Regions from separate parts of the Microbacterium aquimaris genome, predicted to be linked through region 3. Evidence: predicted binding sites of a transcription regulator. Region 3 holds the regulator's gene; each other region holds the start of a gene.
The links. The regulator LexA, encoded in region 3, represses DNA repair genes until DNA is damaged. The targets are predictions, from matches to a motif close to TCGAACANNTGTTCGA.

Region 1 (4,764 bases), on a different contig from region 3:
CCTCGAGCGTCGTCTCAATCTCTGTGTCCCGGGACAGGTCTCGCTCCGCCACGGGCTCGCTCGCAACAGCCTCTTCCTGATCCTCGCTCATGGGGATACCAGCTCCGAGTGCGGTCTTGAGGCGATCGTTGACGCTCTCCGTCAGAAACTGGGTAGAGGCCTTGGCAACAAGCGCGGTGAATTGTTCACGCACCCGCTGCGTGAAGGAACCGTCGTACACCCGCGACGTAAAGAACTTCACCCAGTCATCCGAGGGCTCTCGGAACTGAGCGGCGATCGCACGCTTGATAGCGCCAACATACTTCAACTCCTCGGCTGCATTGATGATCGAGTCCAGGTCGAAACTCGACTTGCTCAGCTTCTGGATCTCAGGAATCAGCGTGTCATCGACATCAAGAAGATCCAGCACTAGGAAAGGCTTTGCGTCCATCCGATTGGGTGCGTCAAGGTCGGTGAAGAACTGCCACACGAGACCATTTGTGAGAATGGCTAGACGCGCATTCGTCACGGCGAAGTATCGGAAGAGCTGAGAAGCGTGCTCAATCTTCAATGTGCCGCGCGAGGGCTTGCATTCAATCAGAATCTGGACTTCGCCATCACGCATGATCGCGTAATCGACCTTTTCGCCCTTCTTCGTTCCGACATCCGCGGTGTACTCAGGCACAACCTCCAGTGGGTCGAAGACGTCGTAGCCAAGAACCGTCGAGATAAACGGCATGACGAACGCGTTCTTCGTCGCCTCCTCCGTGACAATCGCATCGGCCTGATTGGCCACCTTCGTCGCAAGCGCTCCGATGCGCTCAACAAATTCCATCGCGGAATCCCCCCGGATCGTGATTAGACAGTCAACTGCCGAGCGTATCTGACTGTGACACGCGCGAAGGCGTGACCTGTGGAGTGTCCGAACATCCGCGGAGATCCCGCACCATCGCCTTGAGTTCACGAATCTCGTCACGCAGTTCATCTACCTGATCTTGAGTGGCCGCGACGCTCCCGGTCTCTGTCGATACTCGCTCAACGATCCACGACGCCAGCGTCGCGGTCACAACGCCAATGAGCGCGACTCCGCCGATCATCAGGCCAACGGCGACGATCCGCCCCGAGACGGTCGCAGGGAAGTAATCGCCGTATCCAACGGTCGTTATCGTGACGAACGACCACCACACTGCGTCACCGAGGGACTGGATGCTTCCGCCGTGCCCACGCTCTGCGTCAAGCACAGCGAGACCACCAATGAGGATCACGAGAATCGTCGTCCCGATCGTGTACGCCGCGACCTTTCCGCGCAGCATCGAACCGGAGCTGCGTTGTATGATTGCGAGAATCGCCAGGAAGCGCATAAGCCTGAGCGGCCGCAGCATCGGCAACACGACAATCGCCAAGTCGAGAAGGTGGCGAATAAACCATCTACCTCGGTGGCGTGCGAGCGTCAACCTCGCCAGATAGTCAATCCCGAACATGCCCCATGTGACCCAGAGCACGACCTCGGCGACGGCGGAAGCCGACCCCGCGTCTCGCTCTATGATTTGTACTGCATATGCGACCAGGAAGAGCACGGCAGCCGCCGTTAGCGGCCATTCGACAATCTTCTCCCAGCGCTCGAGTCTTTCCCCATACACCCAGGCGAGCATACATACGCGGCGCCAGCCGCTTCATATTCCGACCGAACCGGCCGGCGGCCACCCCACGAGAACGCCCGATACACCCTGCTCGGAGCATCGATGTGCCTGCACGCAGGCCGCGTGAACCTGCGGCCCTGTACGTGAACCGTGTCGAGCTGAAGTCTCTCCGCGTCACTCCGCCGGCGGGCGCCGAAGACGCTTGACGTCGGTACGACGCTTCTTCGCTGAGAGCCGCCGCTCCTGTGAGCCGCGGCTCGGCTTCGTCTTCCGCCTCTTCGGGCCTGGCGGCCGCAGCGCGTCGGCGACGAGCGCGGCGAGTCGGTCTCGTGCGGCTTCCCGGTTGCGCAGCTGCGCGCGATTCTCCGACGCGGCGACCGTGAGCACTCCCCCTGCCAGGCGAGTGGCGAGCTTGTCCGCAATGAGCGTGCGTTGCGAGTCGGATACGACGCTCGATGCCGCCACATCCCAGCTGAGTTCGACACGGGAGTCCGTCGTGTTGACGCCCTGACCGCCCGGACCCGACGAACGGGAGAATCGCCAGACCAGCTCCCCCTCGGGGATCGTGAGACGCCCGTTGACCCGCAGACCGGGGCGCTCAGGGGATGGCATGGCTCCATCCTCCCGGGTCACACGCGAAGCCGCGAGTCGTCCCGCCGGCGGATGCCGGCGAGCTACAGGTAAAGTCGTATCTATGTTCTATCTGCGCCGCGTAAACCACCTCTCCATAGTGCTTCGACCCGGGATGGTTCGCGAGATGTGTGCACAGATCCCCCCTTCATCGAACAAATGTCTGAGGGTGGTGGCATGATGGAGTCATGTTCGAAACGGCCACCTCCCCCGCCGATGTCGCCGCCGCGCGACTGGCGCCGGTGACGGCCGAGCTCGTCGAGATCCGGCGCATGAAGGCCGCTCTCGACGCGCGCGAGGCGCGCGCCCTGGCATCGGCGGGGCAGATCGCCGACGAGTGGGCGGCCGCAGAAGAGACACGCTCCGATGCCGAACTCGCGCGACGTTCGGTCGCGGCCGAACTGGCGGCGGCCCTTCGCGTGTCCGACCGCACGGTGCAACGCCAGGTCGGCGATGCTGAGCGGATGCTGCAGGCATTCCCCGCCACGGTCGCCTCACTCAGCGCGGGGCGGATCTCGCTGGCACACGCACGCGTCATCGTCGAGGCCGGCGACCGCATCCAGCACCCCGAACTCATCGCCGACTACGAGGACAGCGTTCTCCCCTACGCCGAGGCTGAGTCGGCTTCGCGCCTGCGTCCCGTCGCCAAACGCCGCGCCGAGTGGTACCTCGACGAGACCATCCGCGAGAGGCACGCTCACGCCGCCGCGATCCGGTCCGTCCGGGTCGACGACCTCGACGACGGCATGGCCGAACTGCACGTCACCGGCTCCGCCGTTCTCCTCCACGGCGTGCACGACCGGCTGACCCAGATGGCACGCGACGTCGCCGACGCCGAAACCCAAGCGATCCGCGAGGCACGCGAGCAGGTCAAGCTCCAGGCGCGCAAGCTCCGCGACGCCACAGCACCCGAGGCGACCACGGCCGAAGAAGACCTCGACCGTGCGCGGCTCCACCTCGACGACCTGCTCGCGAATCGACGCCCGCTCGACGCCGTCCGCGTCGACATCCTCACCGACATGCTGCTGACCGCAGCACCCGACGCCCACACCGGCACCTCCGACGCGGGGCTCGGCAGCATTCAAGCCACCGTCCAGGTCACCGTTCCCGTCCTCGCGCTCCTCGGGTCCCCCGTCGACGACCCCTTCGACCCGATCACCCTCACCGGGCACGGACCCATCGACCCCGACACCGCCCGAGACCTCGCCCGCACCGCCCCGGGATGGGACCGGATCCTCACCCACCCGATCTCGGGCGCCGTCCTCGGAGTCGACCGCTACCAACCGACCAAAGAGATGCGCCGGACACTCGAAGTGCGCGACCGACACTGTCGATTCCCCGGATGCCGACAATCCGTCTCCCGATGCGACCTCGATCACACCATCGACTGGCAATTCGGCGGTACCACCGTGGTCTCGAACCTGGGACACCTCTGCCGTCGACACCACACTCTGAAACACCACACGCCCTGGGCCGTCGTCCAGAAACCCGACGGTTCACTCGAATGGACCAGCCCCGGCGGACGCGTCTACACCGACCGCCCATCCTCAAGCGTCCACTTCGCGACCGACGCCGAGTTCGACCCCGAACCCGCCGTCCCCGCACCGTTCTGACGCGACCACGGAATAGCCCGCCAGACGGCACAACCCGTCACCGCACAACGCCTCCCCGGCACCGACGACGCGTCATCCATCCCACCGCGTCCACTCGGCGCTCGAGGAGAAGACCGCAACGCACGCAGCACACCACTGCACCCTGCGCGGAGGCATCACGGCGACGAGTCCAAGTGACAAGTGTCAGCGCGCACCAGACGGCGACGACGTACGCCGTGAAAGCGACAACGACGCACGCGGACCCCCTCGGCCGGTGCCGGAACCTACTGCTCCATGTGCAGCCCGACGGCGGCCGAGCAGCGGGAAAGCTCATCCGCCGTCAGCGCCAGGTCGGCAGCCTTGGCCGAATCGGTGATCGACTGCGGTCGACGCGCACCCGGAATCGGGATCACGTGGTCACCGAGCGACAGCTCCCACGCGAGCACCACCTGCTGTGGACTCATATCGTGACCACGCGCGATGTCGGCGAACACGGCGAACCGCTCCCCCACATCCCGCGCGCCACCACCGGTGCCACCCAACGGACTCCACGGCAGGAACGCAACACCCTGCTCCCCGCAGTACGTCAGCTCATCGAAGCTGCCCGGATGCTTCGGCGAGAACTCGTTCTGCACGCTCACCAACCCACCGTCGCCGAGCACCTGCTGGGCGATCTCGATCTCCTCGACACTTGCGTTCGAAATGCCGACCGCCCGCACCTTGCCCTCGTCGCGCAGCGTCTTGAGGTTCTGCATGATGTCGCCATAGACCATCCACCGGTCCGGACGGTGGTACTGATACAGATCGATCGTGTCGACACCGAGGTTGCGTAACGACTTCTCGACCGCCGACCGCAGATACTCCAGCGACCCGTCGCGACCCTTCGAACCGTCCTCACGCCTCGTGATACCACCCTTCGTGGC
Region 2 (4,764 bases), 1.4 Mb from region 3:
CGGTCGCACCCGACGAGATGAACGTCTTCGCGCCGTTGACGATGTAGCCACCGTCGACCTTCTTCGCCGTCGTCGAGATACCGCGCAGGTCGCTGCCGGCGCCGGGTTCGGTCATGGCGAGGGCACCGATGATCTCACCTGTGGCCATCCGCGGCAGGTACTTCTCCTTCTGCTCCTGCGTGCCCATGTGCACGAGGTACGGCACGGCGAGGTCGTCCTGGATACCGAAGGCCCCTGCGAGCGACCCGGACCCGGCGGCGATGACCTCTTCGTTGACGACCGCCCGGAACCGATAGTCCTGCAGCATGCCCGCTCCGCCGAACTCCTCCGGCACCGACAGGCCGATCAGACCCGCTTCTCCCGCGGCGAGCATGGTCGCTCGGTCGACTTCGCCCTCGGCGTCCCACTTCTCCCGCGCGTCGTTCGTGACGTGCCGCTTGATGAACTCCTTGACGACGTCGCGGAAGGCCTCGTGGTCCTCGTCGTAGATGTCGCGCTGCATGCGGGTCTCTCCTCCTCGAGTGGTGAATCTGCGGGGTCGCCCCCGGCGTCATCCTAGTTCTCGAGGCCCCGACGAGAGGAGCGCGTGTGAGATCGGATCCTACGATCGGTGGCACGCGATGCCACTGTTTGTCGGATGCCCTCAACCGTCGTAGTCAGGGGCGGCCGGCAGGCCGAAGAAGCTCTCCAGAGTGTGCCATCCGCCCTCGGTGTAGTGCCGGGCGAGGTCGGCCCCGACGTAGCGGAGGTGCCACGGCTCGGGTGAGTACCCGGTCACGTCGGTGAACCCGTCTTCGTAGCGCACGACGAACCCGTACTCCCAGGCGTGTGCGGCGACCCAGTCACCCTGCGGCGTTCCGGCGAGGTCGTCGAGCCCGCCGCATCCGCCGGCGTCGCAGGCGACCACGTCGGCGGCCAGGCCCGCCTGGTGCTCGCTGTGCCCGGGACGGGCGCTGATCGTGTCGGCGCCGTCCTCCCCGCGGGAGGCGACATGCGACGCGTACGTGTCGACCTGGGTGCCGTACGAGCGGAAGCCGCTCAGCAGCGCGATCTCGCCCACGCCTGCAGCCGCCGCGTCGGTGACCATCGCCGACAGCGCCGTAGAGACGGCCGGACGCATCGCCGTGCCGGGGATGTTGCGCACCCCGTCGGGCGCGACGAGTGCCTCCGGCCGATAGTCGATCGGATCGAGCGGACGCGCTTTGTTGACCACGACCCACTCGAAGCTCGGGTCGTCCAGGCTCACGCAGGGCGCCGTCCCGGCCGCGACCGCCGAACGGAACCGCTCAGCCCCTCCGGCGGCGGCGATGGCTGCGGCGGTGTCCCGCGCGTCCAATGCGGCGAGCAACTCCTCCGACCCGCAGATGTCATCGCCGGAGACTTCCGGCGCGACCACCGGGGAGGGCAGTGCGTCGGTGACCGGCGGCAGGGGCTCGTCGAACGAGCCCTCCACCGAGACGTCGAGGGTCTCCCCCTCCGCCTCGAGGGATGCCGCCTCGGACAGGGGAGGCGCGGTGACGGCGGCGATCACCGCGGCCGCCGTGCCGACCACGAGCACGGCGACAGCGACGGCGGCGAAAGCGGCGCCGATCCGTCCGGCGCGTCGACGGCGGGCATGCGCGGGGCTCGGCGCCGTGACGACACCGAGCGCGGGGGCATGCTCCCCCGGGGCGGCGGCGGGTGCGCGAGGTCGTCGCAACGGAGCCTGCACATCGGGCGATCGCGCCTCCGTCGAGGCGCGCGACTGCGCCTCCCTCTCGCGCAGTGCGCGACGAGTGAGGGGAACGCCCGGAGATTCGGGCGGGTCGGGGTCCGCCACCCCCTCATTGTGCTCGATCGGTCGGGCGATCTCGACACACGGCCCTCGCGGACACCACGTCTTCGACACTCGCCTGGCTCAGCCTTGACTCTCCGTCGAATTTTTGTTCGTATGGATCCATGCGATGGCAGGGACAGGAACTCGGAGTCGTTGACGCGGCGGCCCTCCCGGGTCTCGAGCATCTCGACGGGCTGGTGCAGTCGGTCACGACGCCGGATTTCGCGGGGGTGACCTTCCACGAGGTCATGGCGAAGTCTGCGCTCAACCATGTCCCCGGCGGCTCGTCGATGCCCTTCGATTGGACCGTCAACCCCTATCGGGGCTGCAGCCATGCGTGCTCGTACTGCTTCGCCCGCGGGACGCACGAGTACCTCGACCTCGATGCGGGCCGGGATTTCGACACCCAGGTCATCGTGAAGATCAACGTCGCCGAGGTCCTCCGGCGAGAGCTCGCGCGCGGCACGTGGCGCCAGGATCCGGTGATGCTCGGCACCAACACCGACCCGTATCAGCGGGCGGAGGGACGGTACCGGCTGATGCCCGGCATCGTGTCGGCGCTCACCGACGCCGGCACGCCCTTCTCGATCCTCACGAAGGGCACCATGCTCCGGCGCGATCTGCCGATGCTCACCGAGGCCTCACGCGAGGTGAAGGTGACCCTCGCGATGTCCATCGCGCTGTTCGACGACCGGTTGCAGAAGGCCGTCGAACCGGGCACCCCCAGCACCTCGGCACGATTGGACACCGTGCGCGCCGCGACGGAGGCCGGGTTCGACGTCACCGTCTTCCTGATGCCGCTCCTACCCCATCTCACCGATTCCGTCGACGCCATCGACGACGCACTGTGGCGGATCAAGCAGGCCGGGGCGACCCGCGTGGTGTACGGCGCACTGCATCTGCGGCCCGGCGCGAAGGCCTGGTTCATGGCGTGGCTCGAGCGGGAGCACCCGGAATTGGTCTCGTCGTACCTCGGGCTCTATCCGGGCGTCTCAGCGTACGCCCCGAAGGGGTATCGCGCGTGGCTCGCGAAGCGGGTCCAACCGTTACTGCGGGCGCACAGGCTCGGCGGCACGCTGGAAGACGACCGATCCGATCGACGGATTCCGGTGCCGGGCCTGGCCGCGTCACCGCCCCCGATCGTCACCACCTCCCGCGGACGCATGGCCGCACGAGGTCGGGCGACCGATGCGGCCGCGATGCTCTTCTGACGACTCCGGGGCGCCCGACGGCCGCCGCCCGTGCGACGAAAGCCGCCCCGCGACATGGCGGGGCGGCCTCTACCGGTGTCGGGCGGCGCGTCAGGACGCGACGTCGGCCAGCTGGCGGCCGGAGATCTCCTCGAGCAGATCGTCGCCGGGTCGCACGTCGTCGAAGGGCGCGTCGATCTCGGCGCGATCGAGCAGCTCCGACATCCGGCGGCGACGCTGGCGGGCCACCAGCGTGACGACGGTGCCGGCGCGTCCGGCGCGTCCGGTGCGCCCCGACCGGTGCAGGTACGTCTTGTACTCGTCGGGCGCATCGGCCTGGATGACCAGGTCGATGTCGTCGACGTGGATGCCGCGCGCGGCGACATCGGTCGCGACGAGCACATTCACCCGACCCGACGTGAGTTTCTCGAGATTCCGGGTGCGCTTGGACTGGTTCAGATCACCGTGGAGCGCGAGCGCCGCGATCCCGGCCTCCCCGAACTGCTCGGCGAGCATCTCGGTGTAGGCGCGGGTGCGCGCGAACACGAGCGTCTTGCCTTCGCGGTCGACGAGCGAACGCAGGATCTCGGGCTTGTCGCGGTGGTCGACGACCAGCACGCGGTGGTCGATGGTGCTCGAGTCCTGGTCTTCACCGGCGACCTCGTAGACGGCCGGTTCGACGAGGAACTCGTCGACCAGTGCCGCGACCTCGCGGTCGAGGGTCGCCGAGAAGAGCAGCTTCTGACTCCCGTCGGCGGTCAGGCGCAGAATGCGCTGCACCGGCTCGAGGAAGCCGAGTTCGCACATGTGGTCGGCTTCGTCGAGCACCGCGATCTGCACCTGCGAGAGGTCCAGCTTTCCCTGGCGTTCCAGATCCTCGATGCGACCGGGTGTGCCGATGACGATGTCGACGCCCTTCTTCAGCGCCCCGACCTGGCGCGCCTGCGGGACGCCGCCGTAGATCTGCGTGGTGAACAGGCCCACCGTGCGGGCGAGGGCCTGCACCGTCCGGTCGATCTGCAGCGCGAGTTCGCGGGTCGGCGCCATGATCAGGGCCTTGGGCGAACGACCGAACTCACGACGCGTGCCGGCCTGCGATCGCAGCACAGACTCGACGAGGGGAGCCCCGAAGGCGATGGTCTTGCCCGAGCCGGTCCGACCGCGGGCGAGCACATCGCGGCCGCCGAGGATCGGCGCGACCGTCGCCGCCTGGATCGGGAAAGGCTTCTCGGCACCGAGCTCGGTCAGACGCGTGACGATGTTCTGGCCGAGTCCGAGGTCGGAGAACGAGACGTCGGCGACGTTGTCGGCCTGAACCGCCTCCGCCTGCAGACGCTCGTGGACGATGTCGACCTGCTGCTCGCGTGCGGCATCCCGCTGCGGCGTCGAACGCGGGCGGTCATCGCGACGGGGCCGGTCGTGACCACCGGAACGGTCATCACGCCGAGAACGGTCGTTCCGATACCCACCGGAACGATCACTCTGACGAGACCGGTCATACCCACCAGAACGATCATCACGACGCGCACGATCATCCCGATACCCACCAGAACGATCACCCTGACGAGACCGGTCATACCCACCAGAACGATCATCACGACGCGCACGATCATCCCGATACCCACCAGAACGATCACCCTGACGAGACCGGTCATACCCACCAGAACGATCATCACGACGCGCACGATCATCCCGATACCCACCAGAACGATCACCCTGACGAGACCGGTCATACCCACCAGAACGATCATCACGACG
Region 3 (4,764 bases):
CGTCGCCGACGACGACCTCCTCGACGACCTCGACCTGCTCGAGGACCGGGGCCTCGGCGGGATCCTTCTCGAGCAGGGATGCGATCAGCCACACGACCAGGGCGAGGACGACGACCAGCACGATGTCGCCGAAGGTCAGCGGGCGCAGCGCGAACAGGAGGATCACGGCGAGGACGAGGATCACCATGCGCACGAGCACACGCTGACGGCGCATCCACTCCCCGAATCCGCCGGTGTCCAGCCCGCGTCGGCGCAGGCCCACACGCGCGGAGGTCGTGAGCGATCCCGCGAGCGCGCGGACACGGCGGGCCGGGGCCCACCGACCGCTCAGCCACGCCGCGACCGCCACCACGACACCGAGGAAGGTCAGCACCGTCGCGGTGTCGCGCATCGCGCCGACCACGGTGTAGTAGATCGCCTCGAGTGTGCGTGCGGGGATCCCCAGGGACGGGGCGTTCAGGCTGAGCACGGCCGCTGCGCTGGTGAGAGCGACGGCAAGAAGTCCCGCACCGATCGTGATCGCCACGCCCACCCCCAGCAGCGCGGTCGAACGGCGGCGCGCGACCAGGACGCCGACGGCGGCCAGGCCCAGCGCGATGAACGGGATCCAGTAGCCGGCGGCGACGGCGATGTTGTAGATCGTGCCGACCAGGAGGAGGCCATCGGCCTGGACGATCACGATGGTCTGGTCGATCGTCGGGATCGATGAGGCCAATCCGAATCCCTGATCGCTCAACTGCGTCTTCAGCTCGTCGATGATCGGTCCGAGCTGGATGCCGAGCGCACCGGTGTCATCGATCGCGATCGCCGTCGTATCGTCACCGGTCGCCGCCGCGACGAGCGCGCGGTGGCTGGCGACCAGCGCGGTGCGCCACACCTGGGGGAACGCGTCGGACTGCACGACACCGGTGATCGCGGAGTCGATGAGGCCCTGCACACCCTGGACGGCGGGCTGGCGCAGCAGGTCCAGCGCCGACGAGGCCGTCGGCGGAAGATCGAGGCTCTGCACCCCGTCGATGACGTCGTTGGTGATCCCGGCGACGTCGACGGCCTCGTTCACCGCCGCGGATGCCTGGTCGATGACCAGCTGCTGGACGTCGGGATCGTCGGCGAGGGGCCCGAAGGTCTGCACGAACGCGTCCTCGCTCACCAGTTCGGCACGCGCCCACGTGCCCACCACCGACACCGGCACGAGGATCCCGGCCAGGACGATGCACACCGCGGAGATGAGCGCACGCCACCACCCGGTGCGGGCGACACGATCCGAGGGGACGGTCTCCGCGTCCGGAGGGTCGACGGATTGCGACCGCAGGTCGGCGTTCTCGGCCCGGAGGCGTTCGATCTCCGCGCGGAGATCGTCGATGTCTGTCGTGGGCATGGCGAGGCTCCCTAGGTTCGGTGAGCCCCATTCTGTCGGGAAGACGCCCCGCTTCGCACCTGCGGCCCCGATCAGACCGCGCGCATCACCGCGACGACCTTGCCCAACACGACGGCCTCGTCGCCGAGGATCGGCTCGAACGCCGAGTTGCGGGGCAACAGCCACACGTGTCCGTCCCGTTGCCGGAATGTCTTCACGGTCGCCTCACCGTCGAGCATCGCCGCCACGATGTCGCCGTTCTCGGCGGTGGGCTGTGAGCGGACGACGACCCAGTCACCGTCACAGATCGCGGCGTCGATCATCGACTCGCCGGACACCTTCAGCATGAACAGATCGCCCTTGCCCACCAGCTGTCGGGGGAGGGGGAACACCTCGTCGATCTGTTGGTCGGCGGTGATGGGCACGCCCGCGGCGATCCGCCCCACGAGCGGCACCATCGCGGCATCGCCGACCGGTGGCGTGGTGTCCGCCGGACTTTCGGTGCTCGCACCGGGCAGATCGATGAGCACCTCCATCGCGCGGGTTTTGCCGGCGTCACGGCGGAGGTAGCCGCTCAGTTCCAACTGGTTGAGCTGGTGGGTGACGCTGGACAGCGACTTCAGGCCCACCGCGTCGCCGATCTCCCGCATGCTCGGCGGGTATCCGTGGCGCGCGATCGAGCGCTGGATCACTTCGAGGATCGCGAGCTGCTTGTCGCTGAGGCTGCGCCGCCGCCGGGTCTGGGGTCGGGCGCGGCTCGTCGGCTCGGTCATCTCGTGCTCCTGTCTCGTCGTCCCCGCCGCGGTCTCCCGGCGTGAGGGGCACTGCTCTTCGAATGTCGGAGGTCGGTGGTGGGGTGTCCTCATCGAAACGGTATCCGCCCGTTTCGGGCACGGCCCGCAAGCAGTCCGCGTGTCGTGTTCGACGAAGATCCACCGTTCCGGTCCCTTGACAGTATAGAAACTCGAAGATAGCTTCGGAAGAGAGGTTCGCACCGGGTGCTCCCGGCCGAGTCCATCGGTGCGAACCTCTCCCCGAAGAAGGAGGAGAGATGACCGCGATCACCATCACGCCGCAACCCCGCACCCGCCTGCGCATGACCGCGCGCGGTCGCCGCGTGTTCACCGCACTCGCCGCCTTCCCGGTCGCCGCGTGCGTGGCCGTCGCGGTCATCAGCGGTGGCGGAGCGCTGGCTTCTCGCGACGCCGGCGCCGATCCCGCGTCCTTCTCGACCGTCGTCGTGGGCGCGGGGGACTCGCTGTGGTCGATCGCCGAGCGTGTCGCCCCGTCGAGCGATCCGCGCGACGTGATCGACGACATCGCACGACTGAACGCCCTCGACGGTGTGGCCGTCTCCGCGGGGCAGGAGCTGGCGATCCCCACGCGGTACACCGCCGACGGGCAGTGATCCCGCTCGCCCGACCGCACGTACCATGGGAGAGGTGACCGCTCGCCTCGACGACCTTCCCCTCCGCGACGATCTCCGCGGAATGACGCCCTATGGCGCCCCGCAGGCCCCTCTGCCGGTGGCGCTGAACGTCAACGAGAACACCCATCCTGTGCCCGACGAGGTCGCCGGGGACATCCTCGACTCGATCGCGCTGGCCCTGCGGGATGTCAACCGCTACCCCGATCGTGAGTTCCTCGCGCTACGGGAGGCCTTCGCCGAGTATCTGGGGGAGGGCATCACCGCCGACCAGATCTGGGCCGCCAACGGCTCCAACGAGGTGCTGCAGCACGTGCTGCAGGCTTTCGGCGGTCCTGGACGCACCGCGTTCGGCTTCGGACCGACCTACTCGATGTACCCCCTGCTGACCCGCGCAACGGGGGCGACCTGGGTCGCCGGCACGCGCGACGACGACTTCACTCTGACCCCGGAGTCCGCCGCGGCGCAGGTGGCTGAGATGGACCCCGACGTCATCTTCTTGTGCGCGCCGAACAACCCCACCGGTACCCCGATGCCCCTCGACGTCATCACCGCGGTCTACGACGCCAGTCGCGGGATGGTCGTGGTCGACGAGGCCTACGAGGAGTTCGCACCCCACGATGAGCCGTCCGCCGTCACCCTCCTGGGGGGCCGCGAACGGCTCATCGTCTCCCGGACGATGTCGAAGGCCTTCGCCTTCGCCGGTGCGCGCGTCGGCTATCTGGCCGCCGATCCCGCCGTCGTGGACGCGCTGCGGCTCGTCCGTCTGCCGTACCACCTCAGTGCACTCACCCAGGCGGCCGCCACGGCGGCGCTGCGGCACGCACCGGTCATGCTGGGTATGGTCGATGAGATCGTCGCGCAACGCGACCGCATCTCCGCGACGCTGGAGGCTCTGGGCTACCAGCCGCACCCGTCGTGGACGAACTTCGTGCTCTTCGGTGGTGTGGACGACCCCGCGGCGACCTTCCGGGCGCTCTTCGACCGCGGCATCCTCATCCGCGACGTCGGGATCGCCCACCACCTCCGCGTCACGGCGGGGACCGAGGCCGAGACGACGGCGTTCCTCGATGCGTTGGCCTCGTTAGGATCGAAGTCATGACCCGAACCGCTTCGCTCTCGCGTTCGACCAGCGAGTCGACGGTCGAGCTGCAGCTCGACCTCGACGGCACCGGCCGCAGCAGCATCGACACGTCCGTGCCGTTCTACGATCACATGCTGACGGCGTTCGCGAAGCACTCGCTCACCGACCTCACGGTGCGCGCGTCGGGTGACACCGACATCGATGCCCACCACACGGTCGAGGACGTCGCGATCGTCCTCGGGCAGGCGATCCGGCAGGCCCTGGGCGACAAGGCCGGGATCAGTCGCTACGGCGACGCGCTCGTCCCGCTCGACGAGGCGCTCGCGCAGGCCGTCGTCGACATCAGCGGTCGTCCCTACCTTGTGCACAGCGGGGAACCGGCCGGGTTCGAGCACCACCTGATCGGCGGTCACTTCACCGGATCACTCGTACGCCACACCTTCGAGGCGCTGAGCTTCCAGGCCGGCTTGACGGTGCACGTCCGTGTGCTCGGCGGACGTGACCCGCACCACATCGCCGAGGCGGAGTACAAGGCGTTCGCGCGCGCGTTCCGCCAGGCGAAGTCGCTCGATCCGCTCGTAGAGGGCGTGCCGAGCACCAAGGGTGCTCTGTGACCGATCGGCCCGTCGTCGCGGTCCTCGACTACGGATCGGGAAACGTCCACTCCGCGGTCAAGGCGCTGGTCGCCGCGGGCGCCGACGCGCGACTGACCTCCGATCGCGCACTGGTGCAGGACGCCGACGGACTCGTGGTCCCCGGCGTCGGCGCGTTCGAAGCGGTGGTGACCGCGCTCCGCGCGCAACGCGGCGACGAGCTCATCGGACGGCGCCTGGCCGGCGGGCGGCCGGTGCTCGGGATCTGCGTGGGTATGCAGGTGCTCTTCGAGAGCGGCGTCGA

Region 1: a site for LexA is predicted at 2,401-2,416, ahead of ABD204_RS12735 (HNH endonuclease signature motif containing protein). Genes of this name have one in related genera too.
Region 2: a site for LexA is predicted at 1,915-1,930, ahead of ABD204_RS03170 (Rv2578c family radical SAM protein). Genes of this name have one in related genera too.

Annotation. Positions count from the first base shown of each region.
Region 1 covers NZ_BAAAPT010000002.1:656,358-661,121, forward strand. Annotated here, with positions in the region: gene ABD204_RS12720 (type I restriction endonuclease) at 1-814, opposite strand, end outside; gene ABD204_RS12725 (potassium channel family protein) at 846-1,619, opposite strand; gene arfB (alternative ribosome rescue aminoacyl-tRNA hydrolase ArfB) at 1,794-2,231, opposite strand; gene ABD204_RS12735 (HNH endonuclease signature motif containing protein) at 2,438-3,862, shown strand; gene ABD204_RS12740 (aldo/keto reductase) at 4,126-4,764, opposite strand, start outside.
Region 2 covers NZ_BAAAPT010000001.1:676,282-681,045, forward strand. Annotated here, with positions in the region: gene ABD204_RS03160 (acyl-CoA dehydrogenase family protein) at 1-502, opposite strand, end outside; gene ABD204_RS03165 (M15 family metallopeptidase) at 644-1,819, opposite strand; gene ABD204_RS03170 (Rv2578c family radical SAM protein) at 1,939-3,027, shown strand; gene ABD204_RS03175 (DEAD/DEAH box helicase) at 3,118-4,764, opposite strand, start outside.
Region 3 covers NZ_BAAAPT010000001.1:2,030,202-2,034,965, forward strand. Annotated here, with positions in the region: gene ABD204_RS09280 (hypothetical protein) at 1-1,378, opposite strand, end outside; gene lexA (transcriptional repressor LexA) at 1,450-2,130, opposite strand; gene ABD204_RS09290 (LysM peptidoglycan-binding domain-containing protein) at 2,409-2,765, shown strand; gene ABD204_RS09295 (histidinol-phosphate transaminase) at 2,791-3,885, shown strand; gene hisB (imidazoleglycerol-phosphate dehydratase HisB) at 3,882-4,481, shown strand; gene hisH (imidazole glycerol phosphate synthase subunit HisH) at 4,478-4,764, shown strand, end outside.